3 regions of the Kocuria sp. BT304 genome follow, and region 1 is predicted to be linked to each of the others. Evidence: riboswitches for the same ligand, from Rfam matches in the RefSeq annotation. Region 1 holds a riboswitch; each other region holds the start of a gene.
What was found. Region 1 has a riboswitch for thiamine pyrophosphate ahead of DNL27_RS02585 (ECF transporter S component). Riboswitches for the same ligand answer to the same signal wherever they lie in the genome.
Positions count from the first base shown of each region.

Region 2: it holds a riboswitch for thiamine pyrophosphate, as region 1 does, so the genes downstream of both, DNL27_RS06130 (bifunctional hydroxymethylpyrimidine kinase/phosphomethylpyrimidine kinase) here and DNL27_RS02585 (ECF transporter S component) in region 1, are expected to answer to the same signal.
Region 3: it holds a riboswitch for thiamine pyrophosphate, as region 1 does, so the genes downstream of both, DNL27_RS01445 (3-oxoacyl-ACP reductase) here and DNL27_RS02585 (ECF transporter S component) in region 1, are expected to answer to the same signal.

Region 1 covers NZ_CP030039.1:571,149-577,768, forward strand. The annotation lists gene DNL27_RS02565 (Na+/H+ antiporter subunit E) at 1-345, shown strand, start outside; gene DNL27_RS02570 (monovalent cation/H+ antiporter complex subunit F) at 342-611, shown strand; gene mnhG (monovalent cation/H(+) antiporter subunit G) at 608-970, shown strand; gene DNL27_RS02580 (DUF4235 domain-containing protein) at 1,101-1,373, shown strand; TPP riboswitch at 1,467-1,573, shown strand; gene DNL27_RS02585 (ECF transporter S component) at 1,632-2,255, shown strand; gene DNL27_RS02590 (ABC transporter ATP-binding protein) at 2,252-3,850, shown strand; gene DNL27_RS02595 (energy-coupling factor transporter transmembrane protein EcfT) at 3,847-4,650, shown strand; gene DNL27_RS02600 (aminotransferase class IV) at 4,889-5,827, opposite strand; gene DNL27_RS02605 (uridine kinase) at 5,824-6,450, opposite strand; gene DNL27_RS02610 (low molecular weight protein-tyrosine-phosphatase) at 6,447-6,620, opposite strand, start outside.
Region 2 covers NZ_CP030039.1:1,356,127-1,362,746, forward strand. The annotation lists gene DNL27_RS06120 (vitamin K epoxide reductase family protein) at 1-30, opposite strand, end outside; gene DNL27_RS06125 (Rne/Rng family ribonuclease) at 471-3,857, shown strand; TPP riboswitch at 3,949-4,042, shown strand; gene DNL27_RS06130 (bifunctional hydroxymethylpyrimidine kinase/phosphomethylpyrimidine kinase) at 4,030-5,580, shown strand; gene rplU (50S ribosomal protein L21) at 5,827-6,138, shown strand; gene rpmA (50S ribosomal protein L27) at 6,180-6,434, shown strand; gene obgE (GTPase ObgE) at 6,585-6,620, shown strand, end outside.
Region 3 covers NZ_CP030039.1:320,642-327,261, forward strand. The annotation lists gene DNL27_RS01435 (phosphatidylserine/phosphatidylglycerophosphate/cardiolipin synthase family protein) at 1-136, shown strand, start outside; gene DNL27_RS01440 (LLM class flavin-dependent oxidoreductase) at 396-1,826, opposite strand; gene DNL27_RS01445 (3-oxoacyl-ACP reductase) at 1,828-2,592, opposite strand; TPP riboswitch at 2,637-2,765, opposite strand; gene nhaA (Na+/H+ antiporter NhaA) at 2,911-4,302, shown strand; gene nadE (ammonia-dependent NAD(+) synthetase) at 4,524-5,351, opposite strand; gene DNL27_RS01460 (enoyl-CoA hydratase) at 5,488-6,270, shown strand.

The sequences.
Region 1 (6,620 bases):
GCGGTGCTGGGCGTGGCGCTGCGGCAGAACAACGACCTCCTGATGACGGCCGTGGGCCACACCATGGCACTGATCCCCGGCTCGCTGGTGGTGGAGGTGGACCGCGGCAACGGGATCCTCTACTTCCACGTGCTGGACATCGCCACCGCGGAGCAGGCGGAGGCCTTCAAACGCTCCGTGCTGGACGCGGAGGCCGCGTGGATCCGGATCATGGGCTCCCGCGAGGACCTCGCGCTGCTGCCCGTGAAGGGGGATCCGGACCGCACGGAGGCCACGGGTGCCGTGGAGTCCCCGACCGAAGACATGGACGAGGCCGAGCGCGGGCCGGGACAGGAGCGATCATGACCATGTTCGACGTGGCCGTGTGGGTGTGCGGGGTGCTCCTCGCGCTCGCGGCGGCCGGAACCATCTACCGGCTGGCCAAGGGGCCGTCCCTGCTGGACCGGGTGATCGCCACCGACGTGCTGCTCGCGATCGTGGGCGCCGCCCTGGCGGTGGACATGGTCTACCACCACCACACGGACAACATCGTGCTGCTGGTGATCGTCTCCCTGGTGGGCTTCCTCGGCTCGGTCACAGTGGCCCGCAACGTGGGGCTGGACCGCTCATGAGCTGGCACACCGTGGTGGACGTGGCCGCCGTGATCTGCCTGGTGGTGGGGACGTTCATGTCCCTCGCCGCGGCCGTGGGCCTGCTGCGCTTCCCGGACCTGCTCTCGCGCATGCACGCGGGCACCAAGCCGCAGGTCTTCGGGCTGCTGCTGCTGCTCACGGCGGTCGCCCTGGAGAGCGGCGAGCCGCGCATGATCCCGCTGCTGCTGCTCGCGTGGATCTTCCAGCTGCTCACGGTCCCGGTCTCCGCGCACATGGTGGGCCGCGCGGCCTACCGCTCCAAGCACCTGCACGAGGAGAACCTCGTGGAGGACGAGCTGCGGGACGTGGTGGCGCGCGCGGGCGAGGAGTCCGGCTGACGGCGCCACCAGGGCGCCTCCCCCGCAGCGGTGTCCCCGGACACGCGCCGAGGTTCGTATGCTGGGGGAGGAACACCGCGCCGTCGGCCACCCTGCGCCGGCGGCACTCACGAGAACCAAGGAGAACTCCATGAACAAGGCGATGGACCTGCTCGGCACGGCCGCTTCCCTGGGCGGCGTGGCCCTGTCCAACAAGGCCCTGACGGTGGTCTGGAAGAAGGTCACGGGCAACGAGCCCCCCGCCAAGAACCCGGACGAGGACGAGGCCTGGCGGGACATCATCCTGTGGTCCCTGCTCACGGGCCTGGTGGGCACCGTCATCAAGGTGGGGATCTCCCGCCAGGTGGCCAAGATGCAGTCCGAGGACTCCGAGTCCGGCAAGAGCTCGCAGACCGAGGTCTGAGCCCGGCGTCGGGCACCGCGGCGCCCCTGCGACGGCGGGCGGGCGAGGCATCCAGGATGCCCCGCCCGCCCGCCGTCGTGGTCTAAGCTGGAGCCTCAACGACAGGGGAGCGCCACCGCGGCGCTGAGAGTGCGCGCGAGCGCAGACCCTCGAACCTGATCCGGTTCATACCGGCGCTAGGGAGTCGAGCATCTCAGGAGCCCGTGCGCAACGGCGCCCGGTGCTCTTCCCCTCCTGGAACCTTCAGGAGGACTTCTCATGACACAGACGCGCAGCACCTCGCCCCGGGCCGGACACGGCACGACGCGTGCCCGTTCGTGGCGGGTGGTGGACATCGTGGTGGCCGCGGTGCTCGCGGCGGCGTGCGCGGTGATCTTCTGGATGTGGTCCAACCTGCTGTACCCGGTGGTGTCCACGGCCTCGGTGGCCTACCCGCCCTCGGCCGGGCTCCTCGCCGGCGGCTGGCTCGTGGCAGGAACCCTGGGCGCCCTGATCATCCGCAAGCCGGGCGCGGCGCTGTTCTGCGAGCTGCTCGCGGCCGTCCTCGAGGGGTTCCTGGGCACCCACTTCGGGTGGACCGTGGTGATCTCCGGGCTCGTGCAGGGCCTGGGCGTGGAGCTCGTGTTCCTGCTGACCGGGTACCGCCGCTTCGGCCTGGCCACCGCCACGGCGGCGGGTGCGCTCTCCGGGCTGTTCCTCGGCGTCAGCGAGGACATCATGTACAACTACGAGTGGGCGCTGGACCAGAGGGTCGTCTACGCCGCACTCACCACGCTCTCCGGCGCCGTGATCGCCGGTGCGCTCATGTGGCTCGTGGTGCGCGCACTGCAGGCCACGGGTGTGCTCGGGGCCCTGGCCTCCGGCGCCACGCGGCGTCGATGACGGGGGAGGGGCCCGCCGCCCGCAGGGGCGCCGAGGTCCGGCTCGAGGGCTTCGACTGGCACTACCCCGGCCGTCAGGACCCGAGCCTGCGGGACGTCACCGCCACCATCACCCCGGGGGAGCGCGTGCTCCTGCTCGGTCCCTCCGGTGCGGGGAAGTCCACGCTGCTGCAGGCGCTCGCGGGTGTCGAGCAGGACCCGGACGGTCAGTCCCGCTCCGGGGGTCTCACCGTGGACGGCGCGGACCCCCGGGACGTCCGCGGCACCGTGGGCTTCATGCACCAGGACCCTGAGACCCAGGTGGTGCTCTCGCGGGTCGGGGACGACGTCGCGTTCGGACTGGAGAACCTCGCGGTGCCCCGGGAGCAGATCTGGCCCCGCGTCACGGAGGCACTGACCCGCGTGGGGCTGCCGCTGCCCCTCGAGCACTCCACCACGGCCCTGTCCGGGGGCCAGAAGCAGCGCCTCGCGCTCGCGGGCGTGCTAGCCATGCGGCCCCGGCTGCTGCTGCTGGACGAGCCCACGGCCAGCGTGGACCAGGAGGGTGCCGAGGACCTCTGCCGGGCCGTGTCCCGTGCCGTGGCGGAGGAGGGCATCACCCTGGTGGTCGTGGAGCACCGCGTGGCCCTGTGGGAGTCCGTGGTGGACCGGGTGCTCGTGCTGGACGAGCACGGCGGCGTGGCCTTCGACGGACCCACCCGGGAGACACTGCACGAGGCCCGGCGCCTGCTCCAGGAGCAGGGCACGTGGGTTCCCGGCTGGGTCCCGAGCACACGGACCCCGGCCCCCGAGACCGCCCGCGGACCCGACGCCGGGCAGCTGCTGCTCAGCGCGCGGGACGTCGCGGTCTCCCGGGTCCAGCCCCCCGGGCGCGCGGTGGCGCGCGAGCGGCGTCGTGCGCGCAGGTCGTGGCGGCGGGGCGGGGACGCGCCCACCCGGCGCCCGGCGGGCTGGGACCCGCCCGTGGCGGCCGAGGGGATCAGCCTGGAGGTGCGGGCCGGGCGGGCGCTCGCGGTCACCGGGGTCAACGGCGCGGGCAAGTCCACTCTGGCCCTCACGCTCGCCGGGCTGCTCGTGCCGGTGCGCGGCACGGTGCGCGCGGCGCCGCTGCTCGCCGGGGACGCCCCGTCCGATCCGTGCCTGTGGGACGGCGCCGAGCTGGTCCCGCGCGTGGGCACCGTCTTCCAGCACCCCGAGCACCAGTTCCTGCGCCCCACCGTGCGCGAGGAGCTCGAGTTCGGCCCGCGTCAGCTGCGGCTGCGCGCCGGCCACGGGGACGACGAGCTCCCGGAGGACGACGCCGCCCGCGTGGCGGAGCTGCTGGCCCGCCTTCGCCTCGAGAACCTCGCGGACGCCAACCCGTTCACCCTGTCCGGGGGCCAGAAGCGCCGGCTGTCCGTGGCCACGGTGCTCGCGGCCGCGCCGCGCGTGGTGGTCCTGGACGAACCAACGTTCGGGCAGGACGCCCAGACCTGGCGGGAGCTCGTGGACCTGCTCGTGGCGGAGCTGGACCGCGGCACCGCCGTGGTCACCGTGACCCACGACCGCGACCTCCTGGCCGCCCTCGACGCCCAGGAAGTGAGACTCGGCCCATGAGCACCACCGCAGCACCCTCCGTGTTCGGAGCCCGCAGCGGGCTGCTGGCCCGCGCGAACCCCGTGGTCAAGCTGCTCGGCGCGCTGCTGATCACCGTGGTGGTCGTGGTGAGCGCGGACCCCGTGACCAACGCAGCCGTGCTCGCGGGCCAGCTCGTGCTGCTCGCCGGGGTGGGTCTCGGCCCCGTGCGGCTGCTCGCCACCCTGTGGCCCGTGGTGGTGGCCGCGCTCGTCAGTGGCTGGGGCACCGCGATGCTCTCCCCGGAGGGCGGGACCGTGCTGGTGCAGCTGGGCTGGGTCACCGTGACCACCGGCTCGCTGGCCGCTGGCGGGGCGATCGCCCTGCGCGGGCTCGCGATCGCGCTGCCCGGGATCACCGTGCTGCTGACCACGGACCCCACGGACCTCGCGGACGGACTCGCGCAGACCCTCCGGCTGCCCGCCCGGTTCGTGCTGGCCGCCCTGGCCGCGATGCGCCTCGTGGAGGTCATGATCACCGAGTGGAGCGTGCTCGCCGCTGCGCGCCGCGCACGCGGTGCCGGGGGCAGGCGCGGCCCGTGGGGGATGCTGCGGGAGTTCGGCGGCCAGGCGTTCACGCTGCTCGTGCAGTCCCTGCGCCGCGCCACCCGACTCGCGATGACCATGGAGGCCCGGGGCTTCGGGGCGGGGCCGCGCACGTGGGCCAGGAGCCTGCACTACAGCCGGGTGGACGTGGTCGTGGGGGCCGCGGTGCTGCTCACCGCCCTCGGCGGGCCAGCGTTGTCCCTGGCGCTGGGCACCCACCGGTTCATCTGGCAGTGACGGCGCGGGCGTCGTCGTCCGGTCCGGGCGCCTGCACCGGGAGCCGGAGCGGAGCCGCGCGCGGGTGAGGCACCGGCGGCCCCCGCGGCGTCGGGGGTGCGAGCGGCGTCGGGGGTGGGAGCAACGTCGGGGGCGCGAACGGGACGGAGCGCGGGCCGGTACGGGACACCCGAGCCGTGTGTCCCCGGGACGTGGGCGGGTCCGTCGGCGCGCGCGGGGCGCGGGCGGAGCTCCCTCCTCAGCGGCCCCCGGTGCCGTGCCCGATGTCGCGCCCCACCAGGAAGCCGGTGAGCGTGCGCGTGAGCTGCGGGTCCGTGGACACGGGGTGGCCGTCCACGGCCGTCACGGGCACCGCGAGCCGCACCGAGGAGGTCAACCACACGGCGTCGGCGCGCAGCAGGTCCCCGGGGTGCAGGGGGCCGTGGTCCACGCCCCACCCGTGGGCGCGTGCCACGTCGAAGATTCTGGCCTGGGAGGTCCCCGGCAGGACCCCGCGGGAGGGCTCGGGGGTCACGAGCGTGGGCGGGGCACCGGGTGCGAGGCGGGCGCAGACCACCGAGGAGGTGGCGCCCTCCAGGATCCGGCGGTCGGAGGACGCCGTGAACACGGCGTCCTGGGCGCCGTGGGCGCGCGCGTGGCGCAGGGCGGCCACGTTCACGGCGTAGGAGAGCGTCTTGACCCCCGGCAGCAGCCAGGGCAGCCCGGAATCCTCCGCGGGGTCGTGGCCGCGGTCCAGCAGCACCACGGACACCCCGTCCCGGCGCGCGGCGAACGTCGAGTCCGGCACGGGGGCCGCGGTGAGCCACGCCCACGGGGCGTCCCCCGGGGCGCCGCGCGAGATGCTGAGCTTCACGGAGTGCTCCGCGCCGAGCCCCAGGGCGGGGTCCTGGGAACCGGGCCCGGCGGCGTCGAGCGCCATGGCCAGGGCCGCGCGGCACGTGGCCGCCGTGGGAGCGGGCAGGTCGCAGCTGCGCGCGGACGCACTCAGGCGGGCGTGGTGGGCGTCGAACTTGTAGGCGTCCCCGTCCAGCACGTGCAGCGTCTCGAAGACACCGTCCCCGCGGGTGAGCGCCTGGTCCTCGAGGCCCACGTGGGGGTGGTGCGGGTCCACGAGCCGCGGCTTTCCCGTGACGGGGGAAATGATCACGGCCGCCGTGCCGGCACCCCGGGAGCTCATGCCGGGCCCCGGTCCTCCGCCGCGGGTTTCTCCGAGGACGGGCCGGGGTGGATGACGTCCGCGGCCTCCCACACATGGTCCTCCGCGAGGTACTCCTCCTCCTGCGCGGCCCACTGCTCCCAGTGGCCCTCGTACGCGGCGCCGTCCCGCTCCAACGCGCGCTGCCTGCGCTGTGCGGTGGGCAGCTCGACCCACACGGCGGTGTCCAGCAGCCCGCGCGCCTCGCGGTGGCTCGCGCCCACGCCCTCGAGCAGCACGATCTCCGCGGTGCGCGTGAGCCGCGGGGTGCCCGGTTCACTCGTCAGCCAGTCCCACGCCGTCCAGTGGGCGTCCTCGCCGCGGCGCAGCGGCTCCAGGATCTCGGTGCGGTAGGCGTTCATGCCCGCCAGCAGACCGTCCCACCCCGGGTAGATGTCCTCCAGGCGGAACACCACCACGTCGTGCGAGCGGCGCAGCACTGCGGCGAGCTGGTCGGTGAGGGTGGTCTTGCCCGCCCCGGAGCGTCCGTCGATCCCCACGAGGAACGGCTTGCGGGTGACCGGGGGCAGGGTCCGGGCGAGGTTGACGCCGTCCGGGTACCGCTCCAGCTCGTGGTCGTGGAACGCCTCGCCGGGGCCGATCACCGCTCGGACACCCGCTCGCGGACCCACTCCACGGCCCCGGGGGTCGCCGCCTCGATCTGCTCCCATGCGGTGTCGAAGTCCTCCGAGCCGCCGTACCACGGGTCGGCGATGTCGAGGTCCTCGTGGGAGGCCACGGCCTGCGGGTCGAAGCTGCGCAGCAGACGCACGGT
Region 2 (6,620 bases), 780 kb from region 1:
GGCGGGGGAGGGTCGGGATGCAGAGCTCACGCGCCCGATCGTAGACCACGGGCATGGACGGGCGCGGTGCAGGGCGGATCGCGGGCACCCCGAGGTGGGCCGGGACGCGACCGGCCGGGCTGTGGCGTGGACCACCCGGATGTGCGGTGACAGGCGACGACTGTGAGATACTGCCAGTGGTCGGCCCTCGCCCGCACGCGAGGACACCGGCCCGGCAGGAGCACCGACCACCATCGGAGCGGACCCGCGGCTCTCACAGGATCGAGCGCGTCCGCACCGGTTCAAGTTCGCGGTCCCACGGACCCAGCGACTCGGGCATCCGCCGGCCCGCGGACGGCGCGCGTGACACATGCCGCGCCCGTGGGTACGACACCGACTTCCGGCGGCCGTGTGGAGAACACCGGCTCGACCGACCGAGCACACCTCGGGCCCGGGTGCGGACGGTGCCCCGAGCAGGAGCACAACTTCACATGGAACCTGAACAGGACACCTCCGCACTGACCCCCGGGTCCGCCACGGGTGAGACCCCCACCGCGTCGCCGCAGGACGACGCCGCCGCGCAGCCCGCCGCCGCACAGGGCACCGAGCCCGCCGCCCAGGACGTGCAGGACCCGCAGGGCACCCGCACCTCGCCGACCACGGACGGGGACGCACCGGCCCCGGACGCCGAGACACCGCACGCCACCTCCGAGGAGGAGGCCACCGCGGCCCCGGTCGACGGCACGAGCGACGCCATCGCCATCGCGGCCGCCATCGACGCCGGAGAGCTCCCCACGGCGCCCGTCACGCCGCCGGAGGAGTCCACCACGGCACCGGACACCGCGGCCGCGGCCGCCGCGCAGTCAGCGGGCAGCAGCTCGGACGAGGCCGCCGCCTCGTCGGCCCCCGAGCCGCAGAACGCCGCGTCCGAGGACGGCGCCGCCGCCGACAGCACCGACTCACCCGCCGCCGAGGACGCCCCGGCGGCGGAGGGCACCGAGCCCCCCACGCAGCAGGACTTCGGGGCCTTCGGCCCGGGCGCGTCCCTGCTGTTCCGGGCGCCGGACCCGGACGAGATCCGCCGTGCCGCCGAGGCCCAGAAGGCCCGGCTGCGCGTGGCCGCCCAGGAGCGGGAGGCCGCCCGCGGGGACCGCGACGAGGACGACGACGCGAGCGTGTCGAGCAAGCGGCGCCGACGGCGTCGTCGTGGTGACGAGGACATGGAGCTCGTGGACGACTCCGACGGCTCCGTGACCCGGGTGCGCGCCCCGCGCGGTGCGTCCGAGGGCACCAGCAGCGACGAGGTCACCGGGGTCAAGGGCTCCACGCGCCTCGAGGCCAAGCGCCAGCGCCGCCGCGAGTCCCGCCAGTTCGGCCGCCGCCGCCACGTGATCACCGAGGCCGAGTTCCTGGCGCGCCGCGAGTCCGTGGAGCGCACCATGCTGGTCCGCCAGAAAGAGGACCGGATCCAGATCGGCGTGCTCGAGGACGGCATCCTCGCGGAGCACTTCGTCTCCCACACCACGCAGGACTCACTGATCGGCAACGTGTACGTGGGCAAGGTGCAGAACGTGCTGCCGTCCATGGAGGCCGCGTTCGTGGACATCGGCCGCGGGCGCAACGCCGTGCTCTACGCCGGCGAGGTGGACTGGGACGCCGCCGAGATGGGGCACAAGCCCCGCAAGATCGAGAACGCCCTGAAGTCCGGGGACACCGTGCTCGTGCAGGTCACCAAGGACCCCGTGGGCCACAAGGGCGCCCGGCTCACCAGCCAGGTCTCCCTGCCCGGGCGCTACCTCGTGTACGTGCCCGGCGGCTCCATGACCGGGATCTCCCGCAAGCTCCCGGACGTCGAGCGCCAGCGGCTCAAGAAGATCCTCAAGGACCGGCTGCCCGAGGGCGCGGGCGTGATCGTGCGCACCGCCGCCGAGGGGGCGTCCGAGACCGAGCTGACCAACGACATCAACCGGCTGCGCTCGCAGTGGGAGCAGATCCAGGAGAAGGCCGGCTCCACCAAGACCCTCGCCCCGGAGCTGCTCTACGCCGAGCCGGACCTCACCATCAAGACCGTCCGGGACGTGTTCAACGAGGACTTCACCGCCATGGTGGTCCAGGGCGAGCAGGCGTGGGACAACATCGAGGCCTACGTGACCTACGTGGCCCCGGACCTGCTGGACCGGCTGCAGCGCTGGACCGAGGACGAGGACCTCTTCGAGCACATGCGCGTGGAGGAGCAGATCCAGAAGGCGCTGGAGCGCAAGGTGTTCCTGCCCTCCGGCGGCTCGCTCGTGATCGACCGCACCGAGGCCATGACCGTGGTGGACGTCAACACGGGCAAGTTCACCGGTTCCGGCGGCAACCTCGAGGAGACCGTCACCAAGAACAACCTCGAGGCCGCCGAGGAGATCGTGCGCCAGCTGCGGCTGCGGGACATCGGCGGGATCATCGTGGTGGACTTCATCGACATGGTCCTGGAGTCCAACCGGGACCTCGTGCTGCGCCGGCTCGTGGAGTGCCTGGGCCGCGACCGCACCAAGCACCAGGTGGCGGAGGTGACCTCCCTGGGTCTCGTGCAGATGACGCGCAAGCGCATGGGCACGGGGCTGCTGGAGGTGTTCTCCGAGCCGTGCGAGGAGTGCGCCGGGCGCGGCGTGCTGGTCCACGACCACCCGCTCAAGGGCCGCTCCACCGCGTCCGCCCCGGACCACCGCGGCAACCGCAACGACCGCAAGCGCTCGCGCCAGAAGCAGCAGCACCAGCCGCAGGAAAAGCAGCCCTCGCCCGCGCGCTCCAAGAGCCCGGACGAGCAGCAGGCCCGGGACGAGGCCGCGCGCACCGCGTTCGCCACCATCGCCGCGGCCTCCTCGCACGAGGACGACGCCGCCCAGCACGGTTCCCGGGACGCGGCCGCGTCCTCGGGCAGCGCGTCCGGTGCCGCGGACTCCGCGCGAGACCACCAGGCGGCGGGAGGCCCCGGGGACGAGAGCCACGGCGAGTCCGAGGGCGGACGCCGTCGCAAGAAGCGCCGGGGCAAGCGCAGCCGTGGCCGCACCCAGCAGGGTGAGGATGGCGGTTCGTCGCAGGAGACCTCCCGCGAGGACCACACCCAGGGCCAGGACGGCGGCGCCGCCTCGCAGCTGACCATCGGCGGCGAGGTCGTCGAGCTCCCGCAGGGCCACCAGGACCGTGGCACGGCACAGGAGTCCCTAACCCTTGACTCGCTCTCCGCGGCGTTCTCCGGTGAGGACACTTCGGGCGAGGAGACCTCCGGCGGCGACCGTTCCGGATCCGGGTCCCGTTCGGGTGGTGCGGGCCGTCAGCGCCGCGGCCGCCGGGTGGCCACGGCCCCCGGCGCCGCCACGGGCGCGCGCGGCTCCGCCGAGGACGCCGACCGCTCCTCGGACTCCCAGGGCGGAAAGTCAGGGGCGGGGCAGGACAGCGACACCCAGCGGGACCAGTCCGGAGGCGGCCGGTCCAGGAACGGCGGGGCGGGCAACCGCCAGTCCGGGAGCGGTCGGTCCGAGGACGACAAGACCGGACGAGACCAGTCCGGGCGCGACCAGTCCGGCAGCAGCCGCTCCGGTGGTGCCGGGACCGCGCCCAGCGCGGCCGGTCAGAACGCACCGGGTGCCGCGGGGCAGGCCGCCCCGAGCACCCCGGCCAGGCGGCGTCGTGGTTCACGCCGTGCGGTGGCACCCGCCGCCGCACCGGGCACCGCGAGCGTGGAGACGCGCGAGTACGAGGCGTCGGCGGGGGCCGCGAGCCGTTTCACCGCCGAGGCCACCGCGGTGCGCACGGCGCCCTCGGACGGGCAGCCGACCATCGTGGGGGTGGGCGTGAAGGCCCAGGACATCACCATGACCCCCAAGGCGGACTGAGACCCGCGCGACGACCGCCACCGTGTGGCGTCGTGCACGGCCCGGCCACAGGAGCGCTCGGAGGAATCCGGGCGCTCCTGTGGCATGATCGGGCACGGACACGGGGTGCCGCCCAGCGGCTGAGAACACACCCGTCGAACCTGATCTAGCTCGAACTAGCGAAGGGAATGTCGTGATCGCCACGTCTCCTGCCCCCGCCCCGCGCGTCCTGTCGATCGCCGGAACGGATCCCACCGGCGGCGCGGGCCACGCCGCGGACCTGAAGTCGATCGCCGCGATGGGCGGCTACGGGCTGAGCGTGATCACGGCGGTGGTCGCGCAGAACACCCGGGGCGTGGTGGACGTGCACACCCCGCCCGTGTCCGTGCTCCAGGCGCAGCTGGACGCCGTGGCGCAGGACGTGGAGCTGGACGCCGTGAAGGTGGGCATGCTCGGCTCGGTGGAGACCATCGAGACCGTGGGCCGCTGGCTGGCGGCCGGACGTGCCCCGGTGGTTGTGATCGACCCGGTGATGGTGGCCACCGCCGGGGGCCGGCTGCTGGAGCCCGACGCCGAGGACGCCCTGCGCGGGATCCTGCACCACGCGGACCTCATCACCCCCAACCTTCCCGAGCTGGCCGTGCTCGCGGAACGGCCCGTGGCCACCACGTGGGACGAGGCCCTCGCGCAGGGCCGTGCCGTGGCGGAGACCTTCGGCACGCGCGTGCTCGTCAAGGGCGGGCACCTCGCGGGGGACACCACGCCGGACGCCCTCGTGGTTCCCGGCCGGGCCGAACCCGCCGCGCAGTACGCGGGAGCGCGCGTGGTCACCCGCAACACGCACGGCACGGGCTGCTCGCTGTCCTCCGCGGTGGCCACGGTGGTGGCCCGCACGGGGGACTGGGCGCAGGGCATCGACACCGCCCGCCAGTGGCTGCGCGGGGCGCTGCGCGCGGCGGACACCCTGCACGTGGGCCACGGCAACGGCCCGGTCCACCACTTCCACCACGTCCAGGACCTCGTCACGGACCCCACCTTCTTAGCCGGGGCGTGCGCGGAGGACGCCGCCGGGCTGGGCTCCGGGCAGGGGCGGCCGTTCACGGACGAGCTGTGGGACGAGAGCGCTCCGGTCCGGGAACGGATCGCGGCGCTGCCCTTCGTGGTGGCCCTGGGGGACGGCACCCTGGACCGGGAGGCGTTCGAGTTCTACCTGGACCAGGACATGCAGTACCTCGAGTTCTACTCCCGGGCCCTGGCGCTGCTGGCCGCCTCCGCACCGGACGAGGACTCCCGTGAGCTGTTCGCGAGCGCGTCCGCCGCCGTGGTCACGGGGGAGTCCGCCCTGCACCGCGCGCGGCTCGGGGACCGGAAGCCGCTGCCGCCCTCGGAGACCACGAGCGCGTACGCGGACTTCCTGCTCGCGCGCACGGGACAGGACGGCTTCGCGGTGGGGGCCGCTGCGGTGCTGCCGTGCTACTGGCTCTACGCCCACGTGGGCTCGGAGCTCTCGGCGCGGGCCCGGGCCGCGGGGCTGGACGGGCACCCGTACGCGGACTGGCTGCAGACCTACGCGGACCCCGCCTTCCAGGCCGCCACGGAGGCCGTGCGCGAGATCGTGGACCGGGCGGCGTCGAGCGCGGACCCCGCCACCCGCGAGGCCATGCGACGCGCCTACCTGCGGGCCTGCCGGCTCGAACTCGCGTTCTTCGACCAGTCCGCGCAGCGCGGCGGGCAGGGCGCGTGAGTGGCGTGACTTCCGGGGATCAGGTACTCTGGGCTGTCGGTGCCGGACACCGGAGTGCGTCGTAGTCATTCCCACGCGCACGGAAAGCGGCACACTCGGGTGAACATCCTGTTTTGATGCGATAGCCACGCGGAATGCGGTCGGTCATGAACCACTGCGGCGTGATGTCTCGACATTCGCAGTCCTCCAGGAGTGCACCCGACCAATACACGCAGTCCATAGATGTCGAGAGAAGTGAGTTCCCAAGTGGTGTACGCGATTGTCCGCGCAGGCGGCCGCCAGGAGAAGGTTTCCGTAGGAGACCTCGTGACCCTTGACCGCGTCGCCGGCGAGGCAGGCAGCACCGTAGAGCTTCCTGCGCTGCTGCTGGTCGATGGGGACAAGGTCACCTCCGACTCCAAGACCCTGGCCGACGTCAAGGTCACGGCCGAGATCATCGAGGACCTGCGCGGTCCCAAGATCTCGATCATGAAGTACAAGAACAAGACCGGCTACAAGAAGCGTCAGGGTTTCCGCGCCGAGCTGACCACGGTCAAGATCACCGGCATCGACGCCTGATCCGGTCCCCCGTACATTTCCAACGAAGGTAGGCACACACCATGGCACACAAGAAGGGTGCGAGCTCCACTCGCAACGGCCGTGACTCCAACGCCCAGTACCTGGGTGTCAAGCGCTTCGGCGGCCAGTCCGTCAACGCCGGCGAGATCATCGTCCGCCAGCGCGGGACCCACTTCCACCCGGGCCTGAACATGGGCCGCGGCAAGGACGACACCCTGTTCGCCCTGGCCGCCGGTGTCGTCGAGTTCGGCACCCGTCGTGGCCGCCGCGTGGTCAACATCCAGACCGCCGAGTAGTAGATTCTTCGGACCCCTGGGTCCACCCGCCGCCACGTCCACGTGGCGACGACCACTGGAGGGTGGGCGCGTCACGCGCTCACCCTCTAGTCTTTTGAGCACAGCACCGGTCCGCCCGCGCCGCGGACGACCACGACCTCGAGGAGCCACGTGGCCAGTTTTATTGATCGCGTCATCGTCCACGCC
Region 3 (6,620 bases), 250 kb from region 1:
CGCCGCGCAGATGGAGAAGGTGTTCCTCGCGGACAGCGAGCACTGCGAGGAGCTCACCTCCCCGCGCTGGCGGGACCGTCACCCCATGGCGCGCGTTGCCGAGGTCCTGCTGGTCCCGCTGCGCCCCCTGCTCTGACATCCCCGCCGGACGACGACGCCGCACGGCCGGCTCCCGCGCGCCCGTCCCCGGACCGCCGCCGCCCTCGCGGAACCCTGCACCCCCCAAGATCGGGCTCCCCGCCCCAGCAATAAGCCCCCCACCCCAGGGTTAAGTGCAGGTTTTGCCCCTCAGGGGCCGAAAAGTGGCAAAAGCTGCACTTAAGAATGTGGGCGGGGGCGCTGGCGAGGTTGTGGCCCCCGGGAAGGGGCGCGGCGGCGTCGTCGTGCGGCGGGTGTCAGCCCAGCGTGAGGTGACCGCGCAGCGTGGTGGCGGTGTACTCGGTGCGGAACAGGCCGCGGCGCTGCAGCTCGGGGACCACGAGGTCCACGAAGTCCTCGAGCGAGTCCGGCTGCACGGATGGCATGAGGTTGAAGCCGTCCGCCCCGCCGTTCTCCAGCCACTCCTGCATTTGGTCCGCAATCGACTCCGGGGTGCCCACCATGGTGCAGTGGCCCCCGCCAGCGGCCAGGCGCCCGAGCAGCTGGCGGACCGTGGGGTGCTCCGCCTCGACGATCCGCAGGATGGTCCCGTAGCGGCCCTGCGGCCCGGTGAACTCCTCCAGGGGCGGCAGCGGGGGCACGGGCGCGTCCAGGTCCCAGGCTGAGCAGTCCTGCTCCACGAACGTGGAGAGCTGCGCGAGGGACTGCTCCACGGGCAGCAGCCGGTCCACGCGGTCCTGCTTCTCCTGCGCCTCCTCGTGCGTGCGGCCCACATAGGTCACGAGTCCGGGCATCACGGCCACGGACTCCGGATCGCGCCCGGCCCGCGCGACCTCTGCCTTGACCGAGGAGTAGTACTCCTGGGCGGCGGGGAGGTCGTAGGCCACGGCGTAGATCCCCTCCGCGTAGTCCCCGGCCAGGGCCTTGCCGGGGCCGGACGCACCGGCCTGGAAGAGCACCGGCTCGCCCTGCGGGGAGCGCGGGACCGTGAGGGGTCCGTCCACCAGGAAGTGGCGGCCCTCGTGGTCCAGGCGGTGCAGCTTGGAGGGGTCCGCCCACCGGCCCTCGGGGTCCGCGGTGACGGCGTCTTCGTCCCAGCTGGCCCACAGGGCGCGGGCCACCTCCACGAACTCGCGGGCGCGCTCGTAGCGCTCGTCCTTGGGCGGCATGGCCCGGTAGCCGTGGTTGCGGGCTTCCGCATCCCACATGGAGGTCACCACGTTCCAGCCCGCCCGGCCGCCCGAGATGTGGTCCAGGGACGCGAGCATCCGGGCCGCGTGGAACGGGGTGAAGAACGTGGAGGAGACCGTGCACACCAGGCCGATGCGCTCGGTGGCGCGCGCCATCGCGGACAGCGCGGTCAGCGGTTCGAGCGACCAGTGGGGTCCGCCGGACACGTCGCCCACGCTGTGGCCGTCCGCGAAGAACACGGCATCGAACAGGCCGTGCTCGGCGGTCTGCGCGAGCTCCTCGTAGTAGGTGATGTCCGTGAGGCGGTGCACCGAGGAGTTCGGGGCGCGCCACGCGGCCTGGTGGTGGCCGGCGCCGTAGAGGAACGCGTTGAGGTGGAGGCGGCGGGCCGGTGCGGTCGTGGGCGACGACGCCGCAGCCGCCGTCCCGAGCGTCGGCCCGGCTTCGGGGGTGGTTGCCGACGCCGCGCCCCCGGCAGGTGCCGTGCGCGCGGGACCGGGCTGGGCGGCGTCGTCGTGCGGAGAGGGGGCGGCCATGTCAGTCCATCACCAGCCCGCCGTCGACCACCAGGTTCTGGCCGGTGACCCCGCGGGACCAGTCCGAGGCGAAGAACAGGGCGGTGTCCGCGAACTCCTCGGGGGTGGTCACGCGGCCCAGGGGAGTGCCGGCGGCAATGAAGTCGAAGACCTCGTCCGGGGTGGCGGCGCTCGCGTCCGTGGTGCGCAGCAGGCCGCCGGAAATCATGTTCACCGTGATGCCCTGCGGGCCCAGATCCTTGGCGGCGGTGCGGGTGAGGGAGAGCAGGGCGGCCTTCGCGGCGGTGTAGTCGTGGTAGGGGACCACCGGGTTCTGGAAGAGGTTGGTGCCGATGTTGATGATGCGCCCCTCACCGGCCTCCGCCATGCCCGGGGTGACCGCCTGCATCACGTTGAGGGCACCCACCACGGCGCCCTCGAACTGCTGGGTCAGGTTCTCCGCAGTGAGGGTGTCCAGGGTGGGGCGGGCATCGCCGTTGAAGCTGAAGTCCACCAGGGCGTTGTTCACCGCCACCGTGATCGGCGCGCTGAAGTGCTCCCGGGCCCGGGAGACCATGTCCCGCACCTGCTGGGCGTCGGTCACATCCGCCTGGACCGCGAGTGCCCTGTCCTCCCCGAGTTCGCTGACCAGCGCACGGGCCCGCTCCTCGCTGGAGTGGTAGTTCACGACGACGCGCGCGCCCTCGCGCGCGAACGCCCGGCTGAGGTGCTCCCCGAGCCCGCGGGCTCCCCCGGTGACCAGGACAATGATGTTCTCGATCCGCATGCTCACTCCTGTGGCTCACGGCGAAGAAAGCGGTGCACCCCCGAGCGGGAACCCCGTGACATCCCTTCGCCAGTACTAACTGGACAGGTTCGACGGGTGTCATCTCAGCCGCTGCGGTCCTCTGTCTGCCCGCCCGGTGGGCGGGGAGGGTGGCGGCACCCCGTGTCACTGGTGGCCAGTGTAGACGGAGCCGCTCAGCCTCATGGCAGCCGCCCCGCGTGCGCCGCCCAAAAGCGCACTGCTACCCTTGCTGGCTGGTGTGCCGGGAAGTCTGGTCGGCGGTAATGAGCGTGATGCCCGTCGACACTGGAGTGATCCATGCCCCCGCACCACAGCACCACCCCTGCCCACGTTGAGCCCGGAACCCCGGGAACCGTGGTGCAGGCAGAACCCTCCGGCTTCGTCTCGGAGCCCGGTTTCTTCAACCATCCTGAGCCCCCGTGCGAGCCCGACCACCCCTCGGGCGGCCTCTTCTCCCGCCTCCAGGACGTCCTGCGCCGCGAGACCGTGGCCGGCATCCTCCTGGTGGTCGCCGCCGTCCTCGCCATCGTCTGGGCCAACTCGCCCTTCGTGGAGAGCTACTTCGCCCTCCGGGACCTGAAGGTCGGCTACGAGCCGTGGCACCTGGACCTCAGCCTGGGGACGTGGGCCGCGGACGGGCTGCTCGCCGTGTTCTTCTTCCTCGTGGGCCTGGAGCTCAAGCGCGAGTTCGTCGCGGGTGATCTGCGGGACCTCGGGAAGGCGGCGGTGCCGGTCGCGGCGGCCGTGGGCGGCGTCGTCGTCCCGGCTCTGATCTACGCGGGCGTTAACCTCGGCAGCCCCGAGACCCTGGGCGGTTGGGCGATCCCCACCGCCACGGACATCGCGTTCGCGGTGGCCGTCCTCGCGATCGTGGGCTCGCACCTGCCCAGCGCGCTCCGCCTGTTCCTGCTGACGCTCGCGGTGGTGGACGACCTGCTCGCCATCACCATCATCGCGGTCTTCTACACCGACGAGGTGCACGTGCTCCCGCTGCTCCTCGCGCTCGTCCCGCTGGCCGTGTTCGGGCTCCTGGCGCACCGCTTCCCGCGCTTCTTCGCGCACCGCACGTGGGCCGCCTGGGCGATCCTGGTGCCGCTGGCCGTGATCACGTGGGCCCTGGTGCACGAGGCCGGGATCCACGCCACGGTCGCGGGTGTCCTGCTCGGTTTCGTCGTCCCCGTCCTCGCGGGGAAGGCCTCCGGGGAGCCCGTGGAGCTCGCCGAGCACCTGGAGCACCGCGTCCGGCCACTGTCCGCCGGGTTCGCGGTGCCGGTCTTCGCGTTCTTCTCCGCGGGCGTCGCGGTGGGCGGCTGGGACGGATTGACGACGGCGCTCGCCGTCCCCGTCACGCTCGGCATCATCGCGGGCCTCGTCCTGGGCAAGCCCCTGGGCATCATGGGTGCCACGTGGCTCACCACCGTGCTCACCGGACGCAAGCTGGACCCGACCTACCGGTGGATCGACCTGGTGGGGATCGCGCTGCTGGCCGGGATCGGGTTCACGGTGTCCCTGCTGATCTCGGAGCTCAGCTTCGACCCGGCCGCGGACGCCGGGGACCAGGCCAAGGTGGCCGTGCTGACCGCCTCGGTCCTGGCGGCCGTGCTGGCCGGCGGTGTCCTGGCGGTCCGCAACCGCCGCTACCGCAGCGCGTCACCCCGGGTGTTCGGGAACGACGCCGCAGAGGCGTAGGGACCGGGGGCTTCCGTCCCCTGCGGTGGTCGTTGCGGAGGTCATGTGCCGGGCGCTTCCCGGGGCCGAAACTGTGTCAGTCGCGAGGTCGGATCGCGTGGAACGGAAGCCGTGCCATGGCACTCCACGACGCGCTGAGGGCCCGCATCACCGGGGCCCCCAATCAGTGACGCCGCCGGGCACGACCCGCTCGGCGGCGTCGGCGCTGAACGGGAGCGGGTTCAGCCCTCCCGCCACCACGCGTCCGCCGGGGTGACCGGCACGGTGCGCTTGTGACGGGAGCGCAGGAAGATCTGCTCCAGCTTCTCCGCGACCTCCGCGGGGACGTCCTTGCCCTCGAGGTAGTCGTCGATGTTCTCGTAGGTGAGCCCCAGCTCGTCCTCGTCGGTGCGGCCGGGGTTGTCGTTGAGCAGGTCCGCGGTGGGCACCTTCCCGACCAGCTGCTCCGAGGCTCCCAGGTACTCCAGCAGCTGCCGGTTCTGCCGCTTGTTCAGCCCGGCCAGGGGCAGGAGGTCCGCCCCGCCGTCCCCGAACTTGGTGAAGAACCCGGTGATGGACTCCGCCGCGTGGTCCGTGCCGATCACCAGCAGGTTGTGGTCCCCGCCCACCGCGTACTGCGCGGTCATGCGCACGCGGGCCTTGGTGTTGCCGCGTGTGAAGTCGCTGAGCTGCTCACCGGTGGCGGCGGCGTAGGCGGCCTCGAATCCGTCGACGGCCGGCGCGACGTCGTACGTGACCACCCGGTCCGGCTCGATGAAGGCGAGCGCGGCCTGCGCGTCGTCCTCGTCCTGCTGGGTGCGGTAGGGCAGACGCATGGCCACGAACTCCGCGGGGATCTCGTCCTCGCGCAGCCTCTCCACGGCCAGTTGCGCGAGCCGCCCCGCGAGCGTGGAGTCCACGCCGCCGCTGATGCCCAGCACGAAGCCCCTGGTGTGCGTCGCCCGGAGGTAGTCGCACAGGAAGTCGACGCGCCGCGCCGCCTCCGCCTCCGGGTCGATCTGCGGGGCCACCCCGAGCTCGGCGATGATCTGTGCCTGCAATTCACGCATGCCGCCATGCTAGCGACCGTGTGTTTCCGGCACGTCACGTCCCACCCGCCGGATGACGACGACGCCGCGCCGGCGCCTGCTCCGGTTCGCGCCGTGTGTGAGGCGGGGCAGGGCGGCGTCGTGAGATGCTGGTCACATGACTGAGAACACCTACGACACCATCCTGGTCCGCCGTGAGGGACGCGTGGGCGTGATCACGCTGAACCGCCCCAAGGCGCTGAACGCGCTGAACGTGCAGACCATGACCGAGCTCGTGGCGGCCGCCACCGACCTGGACCGCGATCCGGAGATCGGCGCGATCGTCCTGACCGGCTCCGAGAAGGCGTTCGCCGCGGGCGCGGACATCAAGGAGATGGGCTCCAAGACCGGTTCGGACATGTACCGCGAGGACTTCTTCTCCGCGTGGGACACCTTCGCCCGGCTGCGCACGCCGAAGATCGCGGCGGTCGCGGGTTACGCCCTGGGCGGTGGCTGCGAGGCGGCCATGATGTGCGACATGATCATCGCCGCGGACACCGCCAAGTTCGGGCAGCCGGAGATCACCCTGGGTGTCATCCCCGGTATGGGCGGCACGCAGCGGCTCACCCGTGCGGTGGGCAAGGCCAAGGCGATGGACCTCATCCTCACCGGCCGCCAGATGGACGCTGAGGAGGCCGAGCGCTCCGGACTCGTCTCCCGCGTGGTTCCCGCCGACTCCCTCATGGACACCGCGCTGGAGGTCGCCGCGAAGATCGGTTCCATGTCCAAGCCGGTGGCCCAGCACGCCGTGGAGACGGTGAACACCGCGTACGAGACCACCCTGGCCGCCGGCCTGCAGTACGAGCGCCGCGTGTTCCACGGGCTGTTCTCCACTGCGGACCAGAAGGAGGGCATGGCGGCCTTCACGGAGAAGCGGAAGCCGAACTTCTCCCACGAGTGAGCGCCAGAGGTGCACCGCGCGGGGTGGTGCACCACCCGGTGACACGCATCGACGGCGCCGTTCCGGGGGAGGCCCGGGAGCGGCGCCGTCGTGCTGCCCGGCGGCGGTCGCAACAACGGAGCAGATGCAGAATTTGAGCGGTTCTGGTGCGTTTGCTCCGTTCTTGCGCGGGGGTGGAGGTGAGAGGTGGGCGGTTTTCTGGGGGCGTGCACCAACGGAGCAAACGTCGACATCCGGGCCGTTGCGTGCACTTGCTCCGCCAGTCAGCGCCGGAAGGGCGCCAGGCCGACGCCGCGAGCCCGTGACCACGGACTGTCCCCGCATCTGCGGTCCTCTTGGTGCCTATGAAC